Regions from separate parts of the Streptomyces sp. SP18BB07 genome, predicted to be linked through region 1. Evidence: riboswitches for the same ligand, from Rfam matches in the RefSeq annotation. Region 1 holds a riboswitch; each other region holds the start of a gene.
The links. Region 1 has a riboswitch for cobalamin ahead of cobN (cobaltochelatase subunit CobN). Riboswitches for the same ligand answer to the same signal wherever they lie in the genome.
Positions count from the first base shown of each region.

Region 1 (4,999 bases):
GGTTGGCCTGCTGGAGGAACTCGCGGTTGGTCTCGTCCAGGACGTAGGTCTCGGTGAGCTTGTCGTACATCCAGTCGGCGATCACACCGGTGGTGGCGTCGTAGCCGAACAGGTAGTCGACGGTGGCGGCGAGTTCGAAGGCGCCCTTGTAGCCGTGGCGGCGCATCGCCTCGATCCACTTGGGGTTGACGACGCGGGCCCGGAAGACCCTCGACGTCTCCTCGACGAGGGTGCGGGTGCGGACCGTCTCGGGCCGGGTGGAGTCGCCGATGTACGCCTCGGGGGCCGTGCCGCGCAGCGCGCGGACGGTGGCGACCATGCCGCCGTGGTACTGGAAGTAGTCGTCGGAGTCGGCGATGTCGTGCTCGCGGGTGTCGGTGTTCTTCGCGGCCACCTCGATCCGCTTGTACGCCGTCTCCATCTCCTCACGGGCCGGACGGCCGTCCAGCTCCCGGCCGTAGGCGTAGCCGCCCCACACCGTGTAGACCTCGGCGAGGTCGGCGTCGGTCCGCCAGTCCCGGGAGTCGATGAGCTGCAGCAGTCCGGCGCCGTACGTGCCGGGCCGGGAGCCGAAGATCCGGGTGGTGGCCCGGCGTTCGTCGCCGTGCTCGGCCAGGTCCGCCTGGACGTGGGCGCGGACGTGGTTGACCTCGGCCGGCTCGTCGAGGGAGGCGGCCAGCCGTACGGCGTCGTCGAGCAGCCCGATGGTGTGCGGGAACGCGTCCCGGAAGAAGCCCGAGATGCGCAGGGTGACGTCGATACGGGGACGGCCCAACTCCTCGGCCGGAATGGCCTCCAGACCGGTCACGCGGCGGGACGCGTCGTCCCAGACGGGCCGGACGCCGAGCAGGGCCAGGGCCTCCGCCACGTCGTCGCCCGCCGTGCGCATCGCGCTCGTCCCCCACAACGACAGCCCGACCGACGTGGGCCATTCGCCGTTGTCGGCGCGGTAGCGCTCCAGCAGGGAGTCGGCGAGGGCCTGGCCGGTCTCCCAGGCAAGGCGGGAGGGGACGGCCTTGGGGTCGACGGAGTAGAAGTTCCGGCCGGTCGGCAGGACGTTGACCAGGCCCCGGAGCGGGGAGCCCGAGGGCCCCGCAGGGACGAAGCCGCCGTTCAGGGCGTGGACGGTGTGGCCGAGTTCGGCGGTGGTCGCCGCGAGCCGGGGTACGACCTCGCGGGCGGCGAACTCCAGGATGGCGGTGACCTGTTCGCCGCGCTCGGCGGGGACGTGCGCCGCCACGACCGTGGGGACGGCGGCCGGGTCCCAGCCCGCGTCCTCCATCGCCTGGACCAGCGCGCGGGCCTTGTCCTCGGCCTCGTCGGCCGTGGTGCGGGTCGCGGCGGACTCGTCGAGGCCGAGGGCCTCCCGCAGGCCGGGCAGGGCCTGGGTGCCGCCCCAGATCTGGCGGGCGCGCAGGACGGCGAGGACCAGGTTGACGCGGTCGGCGTCCGCCGGGGGGTTGCCGAGGACGTGCAGGCCGTCGCGGATCTGGGCGTCCTTGACCTCGCAGAGCCAGCCGTCGACGTGCAGCAGGAAGTCGTCGAAGCCGTCGTCCTCCGGACGGTCGTTCAGGCCCAGGTCGTGGTCGAGCTTGGCGGCCTGGATGAGGGTCCAGATCTGGGCGCGGATCGCGGGGAGCTTCGCCGGGTCCATGGAGGAGATCTGGGCGTACTCGTCGAGGAGTTGCTCCAGACGCGCGATGTCGCCGTAGGAGTCCGCGCGGGCCATCGGCGGAACCAGGTGGTCGACGAGGGTGGCGTGCACACGGCGCTTGGCCTGGGTGCCCTCGCCCGGGTCGTTGACCAGGAACGGGTAGACCAGCGGCAGGTCGCCGAGGGCGGCGTCGGGGCCGCACGCGGCGGACAGGCCCGCGTTCTTGCCGGGCAGCCACTCCAGGTTGCCGTGCTTGCCGAGGTGGATCATCGCGTCGGCACCGAAGCCGCCGTCGTCGGCGCGGGCGGCGATCCAGCGGTAGGCCGCCAGGTAGTGGTGGGAGGGCGGGAGGTCCGGGTCGTGGTAGATCGCGATCGGGTTCTCGCCGAAGCCGCGCGGCGGCTGGATGAGGATCAGCAGATTGCCGAAGCGCAGGGCCGCGAGGACGATGTCGCCCTCCGGGTTGGCGCTGCGGTCGACGAACATCTCGCCGGGCGCGGGACCCCAGTGCTCCTCGACGGCCGAGCGCAGTTCCTCGGGGAGTTCGGCGTACCAGCGGCGGTAGTCGGCGGCCGGGATCCGGACCGGGTTGCGGGCGAGCTGCTCCTCGGTCAGCCAGTCCTGGTCGTGACCGCCCGCCTCGATGAGGGCGCGGATCAGGTCGTCGCCGTCGCCGGAGGCCAGGCCGGGGACGTCGGCGCCCCCGAAGTCGTAGCCCTCGTCGCGCAGTCGGCGCAGCAGGGCGACCGCGCTCGCCGGGGTGTCCAGGCCGACCGCGTTGCCGATGCGGGAGTGCTTGGTCGGGTAGGCGGAGAGGACGAGCGCGAGGCGCTTGTCCGCGTTGGGGATGTGGCGCAGTCGCGCGTGGCGTACGGCGATCCCGGCGACGCGGGCGGCGCGCTCGGGGTCGGCGACGTAGGCCGGGAGGCCGTCCTCGTCGATCTCCTTGAAGGAGAACGGGACGGTGATCAGGCGGCCGTCGAACTCGGGGACGGCGATCTGGCTGGCCGCGTCGAGCGGGGAGACGCCCTCGTCGTTCTCCTCCCAGGCGGCGCGCGAGCCGGTCAGGCACAGGGCCTGGAGGATCGGCACGTCGAGGCCGGTGAGGGCGCCCGCGTCCCAGGACTCGTCGTCGCCGCCGGCCGACGCCTCGGCGGGCTTGGTGCCGCCCGCGGCGAGGACGGTGGTCACGATGGCGTCGGCGGCGCGGAGTTCCTCGATCAGCTCGGGCTCGGGGGCGCGCAGCGACGCCACGTACAGCGGGAGCGCGCGGGCGCCCTTCTCCTCGATCGCCTCGCACAGGGCGCCCACGAAGGCGGTGTTGCCGCTCATGTGGTGGGCTCGGTAGTAGAGCACGGCGATGGTCGGGCCGTCGGCGGTGTCGCGGGCGGTGCGCTCCAGCGGGCCCCAGGAGGGCGCGGGCGCGGGCGCGTCGAAGCCGTGGCCGGTGAGCAGGACCGTGTCGGAGAGGAAGCGGGCCAGCTGCTCCAGGTTGGCGGGGCCGCCGTGGGCGAGGTAGGCGTGGGCCTCGGCGGCGATGCCGACCGGGACGGTGGAGGCGGCCATCAGCTGGGCGTCGGGCGCCTGTTCACCGGTGAGGACGACGACCGGGCGGCCGTCGGCGAGCAGCAGGTCGAGGCCGTCCTGCCAGGCGCGGATGCCACCGAGGAGGCGCACGACGACCAGGTCGGTGCCGTCGAGGAGGGCCGGGAGGTCCTCCAGCGCGAGGCGCGAGGGGTTGGCGAAGCGGTAGGGGACCGGGCCGGCGGCCGCGCGGGCGCTGAGCAGGTCGGTGTCGGAGGTCGACAGGAGCAGGATGCGGGGCTGCGCGGAGCGCTCCCCGGACGATGGCTGCATGCGGCTGCTGGCCTTCCTCGGGGTCCGCGCCCCGGGCGGTGTCGAATCGAAAGTCTCCCCTGCTCGGGCGGGCCGAGGGGTACGGGGAAGGGAGTTCCTGACTCGCCCGACCCTCCTGGGACGGGCTCACAGTGGCGGGACCGCGCCGGACTCACACCGGGCTTCCTCCCCTGTCGCCTTGGTGGCGTCGATGGACCGGATGATCCACCGAGCAGCATAGTAAGGGTCGCCTCAAAAGGAAGGCTGCCCCAAAAGGGCGGAGGATACGTCCGATGTGCCGGTGGGTATGCTCGCCGCCATGTCCACGCCTCCCCCGCGTTCATCGTCCCAGGCCACAGCGGTCACACGGGACCGTGGCGACGCCTGCCCGGGGACACTGCGGCTGCATGCGGCGGACGACGGGGCGCTGGCCCGGGTCCGGGTGCCCGGTGGTGTGCTGACCGTCCGCCAGGCCGAGGCGCTCGCGGAGGCGGCGCGACGGCTCGGCGACGGTGATCTTCACCTCACTTCCCGGGGCAATGTGCAGCTGCGCGGGCTGGCCGAGGGCTGCGGGGGCGAGCTGGCCGAAGCGCTGGACGCGGCGGGGCTGTTGCCGTCCGCCGGGCACGAGCGGGTGCGCAACATCGTCGCCTCTCCCCTGTCCGGTCTCGACGGACGCGGTCTGCGCGACGTACGGCCCTGGCTGACCGCCCTGGACACCGCGCTGTGCGCGAGCGAGGCGGCGCGGCGGTTGTCGGGCAGGTTCCTGTTCGCGCTCGACGACGGGCGGGGGGACGTGGCCGCGCTGGACGCCGATGTGACCGTCCGGGCGACCGGGGTCGACGGCGCGCTGCTGAGCCTGGGGACGGCCGGCGAGAGCCTGTCGGTCCCCGGTGAGCACGCGGCCCGGGCCGCGATCACCGCCGCCGAGACCTTCCTGGAGGCGGCGCGGGAGAGCGGGGCGCGGGTCTGGCGTGTGACCGAACTCCCCTCCCAGGACGCGCTGCTCCGCGAGGTCCGGGACCGGCTGGCGGCCGTCGGCGTCGACACCGCGCTCCGGGGCGGCGACGGGAGCGGGACGACGGCGGCCGAAACCGACGGCCCACCCACCGCGACCGACGGCCCTCACCCCGGAGCCGACGGCCCGCCCCCGGGAGCCGTCGGTGACGCCCTCTCCGTGCACGCCCCTCTCGGTCGCCTCACCCCGCTCCAGTGGCGGGAGTTGACCGCTCTCGCGGCCACGACACCATGCGGTGAGCTGCGGCTGACCCCCTGGCGCGGAGTCGTCGTCCCCGCGCCGGGCCTGACTGGGGAGCGGGCGACCGACGCGCTCGCCCGGCTCTCCGTGACCGGCCTCGTCACCGATCCCGCATCCCCCTGGCTGCGCGTCGGCGCCTGCATCGGACGCCCCGGCTGCGCCAAGTCCCTGGCGGACGTACGGTCGGACGCGACCGAGACCCTGGAGGCGGCGGGCCGCGCCGGGCTCCCGCTGTACTGGTCGGGCTGCGA
Region 1 is NZ_JAQYWT010000284.1:6,779-11,777, reverse strand. It holds gene cobN (cobaltochelatase subunit CobN) at 1-3,511, opposite strand, end outside; cobalamin riboswitch at 3,583-3,735, opposite strand; gene cobG (precorrin-3B synthase) at 3,798-4,999, shown strand, end outside.

Region 2 (4,999 bases), on a different contig from region 1:
ACCGCGTCCGCAGGTTCGTGTTCATGGGCGGCGCCGCCCAGGTCCCGGGCAACTTCACCCCGGTCGCCGAGTTCAACATCTGGGCCGACCCGGACGCCGCCGAGATCGTCCTCTCCTCCGGCATCCCGTTCACCATGGTCGACCTGGACGCCTCGCACCGCTGGCTCTTCCGTCCCGAGGACCTCGCCGCGCTGGAGGCCGCGGGCCCCGGTACGGCCCTCGCCGCCCGGCTGATGCGGACCTACATGGACGCCTACACCCGCCACGGCGGGGACGGCACCTGTCCGCTGCACGATCCGCTGGCCGTGGGCGTGTGCGGCGACGAGGCGTTCGTCGAGGCCGTCGAGGGTGCCGTCGTCGTGGAGTGCGCGAGCGAACTCACGCGCGGCCAGACCGTGTTCGTGCCGGCCGCCGCCCGGCGCGTCTACTACTCCGAGTCCCCCGCCCTGACCGCCCGTCTGCGCGCCACCGGCCGCGTCGCGCTCGGGCCGGGCACCCGCGACTTCAGCGAGGACTTCGTGACGACCCTGCCCAGGTGGCCTGCGACGGCCTGACAAATCCGATAGTCCGACGGACGGCGGCCCCTGTGGAAAACCGCCGACCCGCGCAGCCGCCCCTCGTGCACACTGCGACGCATGGACATCACGATCAGGCCGGCGGCTCCCGACGAGTACGCCGCGCTCGGCGAGATCACCGCCCAGGCCTACCTCGGCGACGGACTGCTGGACTTCGGAGAGAGCGACCGGTACCTCGACGAGCTGCGGAACGTGGCGAAGCGGGCGGCCGAGGCCGAGGTGCTCGTGGCGGCCGCGGACGGGCAGGTGCTGGGCGGGGTGACCTTCGTCCCCGCAGGCGGGCCCATGGCCGACATCGCCCGCGCGGGAGAGGCCGAGATACGGATGCTCGCCGTCTCCCCCGAAGCCCGGGGGCGGGGTGTCGGCGAGGCACTCGTGCGGGCCTGCCTGGAGCGTGCCCGCACCGTCGAGGGCTGTGTGCGTGTCGTGCTGTCGACCCAGCGGAGCATGCACGCGGCCCATCGCATCTACGGACGCCTGGGCTTCACTCGCACACCTGAGCGCGACTGGAACCCCCTCCCCGACCAGCCCGACATCACTCTGATCACCTATGAGTTGACGCTCTGACACCCTGCGAAGCCGAATGCGACACAACATGTGGGGGTGACACCGCGCCCCGGCACTAGATGTATGCTCATGCTCGCTGTCGCCGCAGGGGAATCCGGTGTGAATCCGGAACTGTCCCGCAACGGTGTATTTGCGTGCATACATCGCCATGTGTGCACGCCTGTTCAGTCCGAACACCTGCCGACAGTGCGCCCGGCCGTCCGGTCCGGGTGCCGTGACGTCCGGGCCTCGTGGAATGGGCCGGTGGACGCGACGCTCCCGTGCGCTCGTGTGCTGCCGCCTGCCCTCCGCAAGGCCCCAGCCGAGCGAGGGAGAGCCCCACGTGACCATCGCGCCAGCCGATCCGGTGTCAGCCGACCTGACCGCAGCCGAGCCGGTGTCAGCCGACCCGGTGTCAGTCGACCCGGTGACGGAGACCGACGGTCCCGGTACCGCGTTGCTGCGGATCCTGACCGAGCTGACCGCCGACCTCCCCGACGCCGACCCCGGCCGGGTCGCCACCGCCGCGCTGCGCGGCCGGTCGGTGCGCGCGTCCTCCGCCGAGATGGTCGCGGAGCTGCGTGAGCTGGCCACGGAGGCCGCCGCGGGCCTCATCGCCGAGGACCCCGCCTATTCGAGACTGGCCGCCCGGCTGCTGGCCGTCGGCATCCGTGCCGAGGCGGCCTCGCAGGGTGTCACGACGTTCACCGAGTCCATCGCCGTGGGCCACCGGGAGGGTCTCGTCGCCGACCGTACGGCCGCGTTCGTCCGCGCCCACGCCGAGCGTCTCGACGCCCTGATCGACCCGGCCGGGGACGACCGCTTCGGCTACTTCGGTCTGCGCACCCTGCACAGCCGCTATCTGCTCCGGCACCCCCTCACCCGCAAGGTCGTCGAGACGCCCCAGCACTTCATGCTGCGGGTCGCCGCCGGCCTCGCCGAGGACACGGGTGCCGACGCGGAGGCGGGCCTGCGCGCCCTCGACGAAGTGGCCGCGCTCTACGGGCTGATGAGCCGCCTGGACTACCTCCCCTCCTCCCCCACGCTCTTCAACTCCGGTACGCGACACCCCCAGATGTCGTCCTGCTACCTCCTCGACTCCCCGCTGGACGAGCTGGACTCCATCTACGACCGCTACCACCAGGTGGCCCGCCTCTCGAAGCACGCCGGTGGCATCGGTCTGTCGTACTCCCGCATCCGCTCGCGCGGTTCGCTGATCCGGGGCACCAACGGGCACTCCAACGGCATCGTGCCGTTCCTGAAGACGCTGGACGCCTCGGTCGCCGCCGTGAACCAGGGCGGCCGACGCAAGGGCGCGGCCGCGGTCTACCTGGAGACCTGGCACTCCGACATCGAGGAGTTCCTGGAACTGCGCGACAACACCGGCGAGGACGCCCGGCGTACGCACAACCTGAACCTGGCGCACTGGATCCCGGACGAGTTCATGCGCCGGGTCGCCGCCGACGAGCAGTGGTCGCTGTTCTCCCCGTCCGACGTGCCCGAGCTGGTCGACCTGTGGGGTGCGGAGTTCGAGGCCGCGTACCGCAGGGCGGAGGCGGACGGCCTGGCGAAGAAGACGATCGCGGCCCGTGACCTGTACGGCCGGATGATGCGCACCCTCGCACAGACCGGCAACGGCTGGATGACCTTCAAGGACGCGGCCAACCGCACGGCGAACCAGACGGCCGAGCCGGGCCATGTCGTCCACTCCTCCAACCTCTGCACGGAGATCCTGGAGGTCACGAACGACGGGGAGACGGCGGTCTGCAACCTGGGCTCGGTGAACCTGGGCGCGTTCGTCGACCGGGCGACGGGCGACATGGACTGGGCGCGGCTGGACGCGACCGTCCGCACCGCCGTCACCTTCCTCGACCGCGTGGTCGACATCAACTTCTACCCGACCGAGCAGGCGGGCCGCTCCAACGCCAAGTGGCGTCCGGTCGGGCTCGGCGCGATGGGTCTCCAGGACGTCTTCTTCCAACTGCGGCTGCCCTTCGACTCCCCCGAGGCGAAGGCGCTCTCCACCCGGATCGCCGAGCGGATCATGCTCGCCGCGTACGAGGCCTCCGCCGACCTCGCCGAGCGGGTCGGCCCGCTGCCCGCCTGGGAGAAGACCCGTACGGCACGCGGTGTGCTGCACCCCGACCACTACGGCGTCGAGACCACCTGGCCGGAGCGCTGGGCGGCCCTGCGCGAGCGCGTCGCGACGACGGGCCTGCGCAACTCCCTGCTCCTGGCCATCGCGCCGACGGCCACCATCGCCTCGATCGCCGGTGTGTACGAGTGCATCGAGCCGCAGGTGTCGAACCTGTTCAAGCGCGAGACACTGTCCGGTGAGTTCCTCCAGGTCAACTCGTATCTGGTGAAGGACCTGAAGGAGCTGGGCGTCTGGGACGCCCGCACCCGTGAGGCGCTGCGCGAGTCGAACGGCTCGGTGCAGGACTTCGCGTGGATCCCGGCCGACGTCCGGGCGCTGTACCGCACGGCCTGGGAGATCCCGCAGCGCGGTCTGATCGACATGGCCGCCGCCCGCACGCCGTATCTGGACCAGTCGCAGTCGCTCAACCTGTTCCTGGAGACGCCGACCATCGGCAAGCTCTCCTCGATGTACGCGTACGCCTGGAAGTCGGGCCTGAAGACCACGTACTACCTGCGCTCCCGCCCGGCGACCCGCATCGCCCGCGCGGCACAGGGCCAGGGCCGGGCGCAGACCCCGGCCCGGCCCGAGAACACCATCCCCGTCCAGCAGTCGGCCGACCCGGATGCCGTCGCCTGCTCCCTTGAGAACCCCGAGTCCTGCGAGGCCTGCCAGTGATGCCCAGCAACCAGAATCTCCTCGACCCCGGCTTCGAGCTGACGCTCCGCCCGATGCGCTACCCGGACTTCTACGAGCGCTATCGGGACGCGATCAAGAACACCTGGACCGTCGAGGAGGTCGACCTCCACTCGGACGTCGCCGACCTCGCGAAGCTCTCCCCGGCCGAGCAGCACCTGATCGGCCGTCTGGTCGCGTTCTTCGCGACGGGCGACTCGATCGTGGCGAACAACCTCGTGCTGACCCTCTACAAGCACATCAACTCCCCGGAGGCACGCCTCTATCTGAGCCGCCAGCTCTTCGAGGAGGCCGTGCACGTCCAGTTCTATCTGACGCTCCTGGACACCTACCTCCCCGACCCGGAGGACCGAACGGCGGCCTTCGCGGCCGTGGAAAACATCCCCTCCATCCGGGAGAAGGCGGAGTTCTGCTTCCGGTGGATGGACTCGGTCGAGAAGCTGGACCGGCTGGAGTCCCAGGCGGACCGCCGCCGGTTCCTGCTCAACCTGATCTGCTTCGCGGCGTGCATCGAGGGCCTCTTCTTCTACGGCGCCTTCGCGTACGTCTACTGGTTCCGCAGCCGGGGTCTGCTGCACGGCCTGGCGACCGGCACCAACTGGGTGTTCCGCGACGAGACGATGCACATGTCCTTCGCCTTCGAGGTGGTGGACACCGTCCGCAAGGAGGAGCCGGAGCTCTTCGACGACGCGCTGCAACAGCAGGTCACGGACATGCTGAGGGAGGCCGTCGAGGCCGAGCTGCAGTTCGGGCGCGACCTGTGCGGTGACGGTCTGCCGGGCATGAACACCGAGTCGATGCGGCAGTACCTGGAGTGCGTGGCCGACCAGCGGCTCACGCGCCTCGGCTTCGCCCCGGTGTACGGCTCGGAGAACCCCTTCTCCTTCATGGAGTTGCAGGGCGTGCAGGAGCTGACCAACTTCTTCGAGCGACGTCCGTCCGCGTACCAGGTCGCGGTGGAGGGCACCGTCGACCTGGACGAGGACTTCTAGCTCGGCGACCCTGCTCGAACGGGCAGGGATCCGTGCTCTTCACGCGATCAGGC
Region 2 is NZ_JAQYWT010000274.1:73,877-78,875, reverse strand. It holds gene PUR53_RS13245 (nucleoside hydrolase) at 1-554, shown strand, start outside; gene PUR53_RS13240 (GNAT family N-acetyltransferase) at 636-1,142, shown strand; cobalamin riboswitch at 1,206-1,341, shown strand; gene PUR53_RS13235 (ribonucleoside-diphosphate reductase subunit alpha) at 1,465-3,936, shown strand; gene PUR53_RS13230 (ribonucleotide-diphosphate reductase subunit beta) at 3,936-4,946, shown strand; gene PUR53_RS13225 (hypothetical protein) at 4,994-4,999, opposite strand, start outside.
Region 2: it holds a riboswitch for cobalamin, as region 1 does, so the genes downstream of both, PUR53_RS13235 (ribonucleoside-diphosphate reductase subunit alpha) here and cobN (cobaltochelatase subunit CobN) in region 1, are expected to answer to the same signal.

Region 3 (4,999 bases), on a different contig from region 1:
TCGTACGGCGGACGCGGGCCGGGACCTCGGCGGTACGGCCGTAGCCGCGCGCGTCCATCGCGGCGGCGAGCGCGACCGAGCGCTCCAACGCGCCCTCCAGCACCGGGAGTCCGACATGCAGGAGCCCGCGCACGCCCCGGTCGGGCCGGCCCCGCAGCCGCCGCGCGGCCCGCAACCGCTGTACGTCCGCCACCAGGTGCGGCGCAAACGTCATCGCCACCACCACGGCCACGCCGGCCTCGTACAGGGCGCCAGGGAGGGACTTGAGGAGGCGGGCCGGGTTGGCCAGGGCGTTCGCGGCGCCGACGCAGATCAACAGGGTGGCCAGCCGCAGCCCGTCGTACAGCGCGAACAGGAACCCCTCCGCCGTGACCCGACCGCCCAGCCGGATCCCCTGCGCCCAGGCGGGAAGCGGCACTTCGGGGAGGGTGAGCAGGGTGTGCGTCCCGGGGATGGGCGAGCCCAGCACGACCGCGAACCCCAGCCGAACGCCCAGCACCACCAGCCCGAGCTTCACGAACGCGGCGTACGAGCGGGCCCAGGGGGCGTCGGTCCGATGCGTGGCCACGACGTATCCGGCCACCGCGATGAGCAGCGCGAGGAGCAGGGGGTTGGTGGTACGCGACGCGGCGGTCCCGAGCCCGAGCGCCCATCCCCACCAGGCAAGAGCATGCACCCCACCCCGACGCGACCCCGCGCCGAGCCGGTGCGACCTCGCGCCGAGCCGGTGCGGCGCCGCCGGGTCGCGGGACCCGCCCCCGGCCGGCCCCGACTCCGGGCGTCCTGTGAACCACCGCATCGCGCCGCCCTACCCCCGGCGCCGCCGCGCCCGCCACACCGCGGCGGCCCCCAGCACGGCGACCACACCCGCGCCCACGAACAACCCGACGGACGGCCCCTGCCCCTCCTCGGGGGCAGCCGCGGCAGACGAACTCGGGGCGTGAGCAGGGCCGTCGGAGGCTGAGCCGGCATCAGACCTGCCATCGGACCTGCCATCGGACCCGGCATCGGACCCGGCGTCGGAGCCGACCGCCTCCCCGCACCCCTTCCCCGGATATCCCCCGATCGCGCACAGCAGCGCGTTCGTGTCGTACCGGAGCGGCTTCGCGACGGACGCCAGCGCCTCGGCCGTGGTCGCGTCGTCCGGCACCCGCGCACAGGCCGTACGCGCCGCCGGAGGCGTCTCCCCCTCCGGCGCGTCCGCCGCCGTACCGAAGTCGATGACCAGCGCGACCCGCTTCTCCCCGCCCCGCGCGGCCGTGTCCCCGCAGACGGAACCGAAGTCGGCGGCGCCACGCGGCTGGAGCGCGTCGGCCGAGTCACGGCTCACGGCGAACCGGAAGCCCTGCACCGCCCCGTCCGTCGGCCGCGCGGTCGACGGCCCCTGCGTGGCGTACGCCCACGCGGAACCGTCCCGCTCCCAGAACGACCAGTACCGGTACGCGGCGGCATGCGCCTGCGTCGAACTCCCCAGCACCAGCAGCAGACCGCTCAGGAAGGCGGCCGGCACCTCCACCCACAGCCGGGGCACCCCCACCCACAGCCGGGGCACGCCACCCCACAGCGGGGGCACCCCGCCTCGCGGCGCGACCGCTCCACCCCGTGGCCGACGCCCGGTCACGCCTGCGGCCGCTTCCGGGCGCCCCGCACCAGCCCGAACCCGACCACGGCCGTGACCACGACCAGCCCGAGCCCGATCACCCACCACACGCCCGCCGCGAGACCGTCGCCGGTCCCGTCGGCCTCGTCCCCGGCGGCCGTGTCGTCGACCGGCACCGAGGAGTAGTCGTCCACCTCCCCGGCCGGACCGGTCTCCTGCAACTGGGCCACCAGATCGGCACCACCGAAGTCACGCGGGTCGCCACCGGAGGCGTGCGCCGCGAAGACGAGCTGGGCGTACGCGGCGGGCCCGGCCTTGGCCGCCCACACGCCGTGGTTCTTCGCCAGCCAGGCGAGCGGCTTCTCGGTCGCGTCCACGTCCCCGGCGGCGGCGAGCGCGACGACCGCGTCGGCGGTGTTGCCGTGGTCGGGCTGGTCCTCCGCACCCGCGAGGGAGGACATCAGATAGCCGTCGGCGGTGAGGGCACCGGCGAGATGGACGGCCCCGTTGTGCGCGAGGTCCTCCGGAGAGTCACCCGAGGCGCAGGAGTCGAACGAGGCCCCGCCCTTCCCCTCGCCGCTACCCGCCCCGACCACGAACCCCTTGCCCAGGCTGCCGAGCACGGCGGCGGCCGTGGCGTCGGCGTTCGCGGCGAGACCGCCCTTCTTGTCGGGCTGATAGGCGAAGGCCCCGCCGTCCTTCGCGTCCCCGTCCTTCCTGCCCCCGTCGCCGCAGGGCAGGGCGAGGGAACGGAGGGCCTCGTAGGGGGAGTTGCCGTCCTTCTGCTGCTTCCCGGGGGCGTCGCCCACAGCGGTCAGCGCGCCGATCACGACGGACGTCGAGTTCGCGTCGCTGGGGCCGCCCGCGGTGTAGCCCCAGCCGCCGTCCTCGTTCTGGTTGTCCTTCAGCCACCGCACCGCCCGACCGGCCTCGGCGTCCCGCCCGCCGACCGCTGCGAGCGCCTGGATCGCGGCCGCCGTGCTGTTGGTGTCGACGGCCGTCGCGCTGTCGCACTTGGCGGTCGCGTCGGCGCGGTACGCCGGGAACGCCCCGCTCGCGCACTGCTGCCCGACCAGCCACTCCACGGCCCCGGCGCCGGGCTTCTCACCCACCGCGTCCAGGGCGAGCAGGGTGAGCGACTGCCGCCAGACACCGTCGTACGTGGGGTCGTTGGAGCCGTACAGACCGGTGGGTATCGCCTGGGAGGGCGAGGCGGAGGGCGAGGCGGAGGGAGCGGTGGACGCCTCGGAGGCCGTACCGTCGGCGAAGGCGGCCGGCGCGAGCCCGAGTCCGGTGCCGAGTCCGGCTGTGACGGTCAGTACGGCGACGACCGCGGCGCTGCGGCGGACATTCATATCGGCGGCTGCCTCTCCCTGACGGGGAGCCGGGCGGCACGGCGGAGCGCCGGGCGGCTCGGCTCCGTATTCCTCGACGGTGCCGTGCACCGGCGGGCCGCCGGTGACGCGAGCCGGTCATGATTCCGTCCAGGGCAGTCCGACTTGCCGCCCTCTGCCGAGGTCGGCTCACGGTTGCGGGTCAGCGCCGGATTTGCACCGGCTTCCCCCTGTACGGGTGTGATGACGACGCGGTCACTCTACCTGCCGGTAGCCGGGATCCTGAGGGCCGCCTGTGGGCCGCGATAGGTTCGGGCCATGCGTACGGGGAGACTGCTGGGCGCGGGCCGCACGGCCGACGTGTACGAACTCCACGCCGACGAGGGGGAGTCCGGGCCGGACGATCACGGCGGCCTCGGCGCGCTGACCGAGGCCGGTGACCCGGTAGGCGTCGCCGACAGTGACGGAGCCGACAGGCATACCGGAGGTGTCGGACAGGGTGACGCCTGGGTGCTACGCCGCTACCGAGAGGGGTGGGGCGACGCCGCCACCGAGGCCGAGGTCATGGAGTACGTACGCAGCCACGGCTACCCTGTCCCGCGCGTTCATTCGGCGACCCGTACGGAGATGGTGCTGCAACGCCTGCCGGGCCCGACCCTGCTGGAGGCCTGCGCCGCCGGCCAGGTCACCCCGCCGCAGGTCGGCGCCACCCTGGCCCAACTCCTGCGCACCCTCCACGCCGTCCCGCCCCGCCGCCCCGGTGCCCGGGTTCTCCACCTGGACCTCCACCCGGAGAACGTCCTCCTCACCCCGCACGGCCCGCAGGTCATCGACTGGAGCAACGCCGAGGAGGGGCCGCCCGGCCTCGACTGGGCCGTCTCCGCGATGATCCTCGCCCAGGTCGCCGTCGACCCGACGGACGCCCGCGCCCCCATGGCCCACGCCACCCTCAGCTCCCTCCTGGCCCACCGCCCCGACAACACCCTGACCCACCACGACCTGACCGAAGCGAGCCATCGCCGGGCATCCAACCCGACCATGTCCCCCCACGAGATCGAACTCCTGGCCAGGGCAGAAGAGTTGATCCGTGACGCCCCTGAGAAGGCCGCAGGCCTTTAGGGGCGCGGGGAACTGCGCGAGAAGCCCCACCGAACCCGCGGCCGACAACCGCCCCGTACCCCCACCCCCCTCACACCGCCACATACCGCACCGGATCGCTCCCCGGCACCACCTCGGCCCTGCCCAGCTTCACCAGGCGTCGCACGTGCGCCTCCGCCTCCGAGACCGCGATGTTGCGAGAGGTGAAGGGGATCTGGGGCCAGGGACGGTTCCACTCCATGCGTTCGGCGAGCTGCCAGGGGGTGAGCGGGGAGGCGAGGAGGGTGAGTAGATCGGTGAAGCGTGACTCGTGGTGGGCCAGCAACTCCCGTACGCGCGCGGCCGTATCGGTGAACGCGTACTGATGGGCGGGAAGGATCTCGGCGGCGCCGAGACGGCCGACACGCTCGAGTGAGTCGAGGTAGTCGCCCAGGGGGTCGGTGACCGTGTCGTCGTCCGGGTCCTCGTAGAGGCCGATGTGCGGGCTGATCTCGGGGAGGAGATGGTCGCCGGAGAACAGCCGTCCATGACCCGGGAGTTGGCCCGGGTGCGCCTCCTCCAGATGGAGGCAGACATGCCCCGGCGTGTGGCCCGGCGTCCAGATCGCGCGGACGCGGCGGCCGGGGAGGTCGAGGAGTTCACCGGGCACGATCTCGCGGTCGGGGAGCGCGGGGGAGAACCCGTGCAGGGCGGCGCGCGGGCGGCGCGGGGGCCGTAGCGGCGCGAGGTGTTCCTCGGGTGCTCCCGCCGCCGTGAGCTTGTCCGTCATGTAGGAGTACCAGCGGTCCGGCCCGGTCCCGCGCGTGCGCCGCACGATCGCCGTGTCCGCCGCGTGCATCGCGATCCATGCCCCGGACGCCTCGCGCACGGCCCCCGACAGGCCGTGGTGGTCGGGATGGTGGTGGGTGATCACGACCCCGTGGATCTCCGCGACCGACGTGCCGCACGCGCTCAGGCCCGCGGCGAG
Region 3 is NZ_JAQYWT010000370.1:228,331-233,329, reverse strand. It holds gene PUR53_RS46445 (CbiQ family ECF transporter T component) at 1-676, opposite strand, end outside; gene PUR53_RS46440 (SCO2322 family protein) at 809-1,552, opposite strand; gene PUR53_RS46435 (prenyltransferase/squalene oxidase repeat-containing protein) at 1,618-2,955, opposite strand; cobalamin riboswitch at 3,030-3,221, opposite strand; gene PUR53_RS46430 (phosphotransferase) at 3,253-4,053, shown strand; gene PUR53_RS46425 (MBL fold metallo-hydrolase) at 4,124-4,999, opposite strand, start outside.
Region 3: it holds a riboswitch for cobalamin, as region 1 does, so the genes downstream of both, PUR53_RS46435 (prenyltransferase/squalene oxidase repeat-containing protein) here and cobN (cobaltochelatase subunit CobN) in region 1, are expected to answer to the same signal.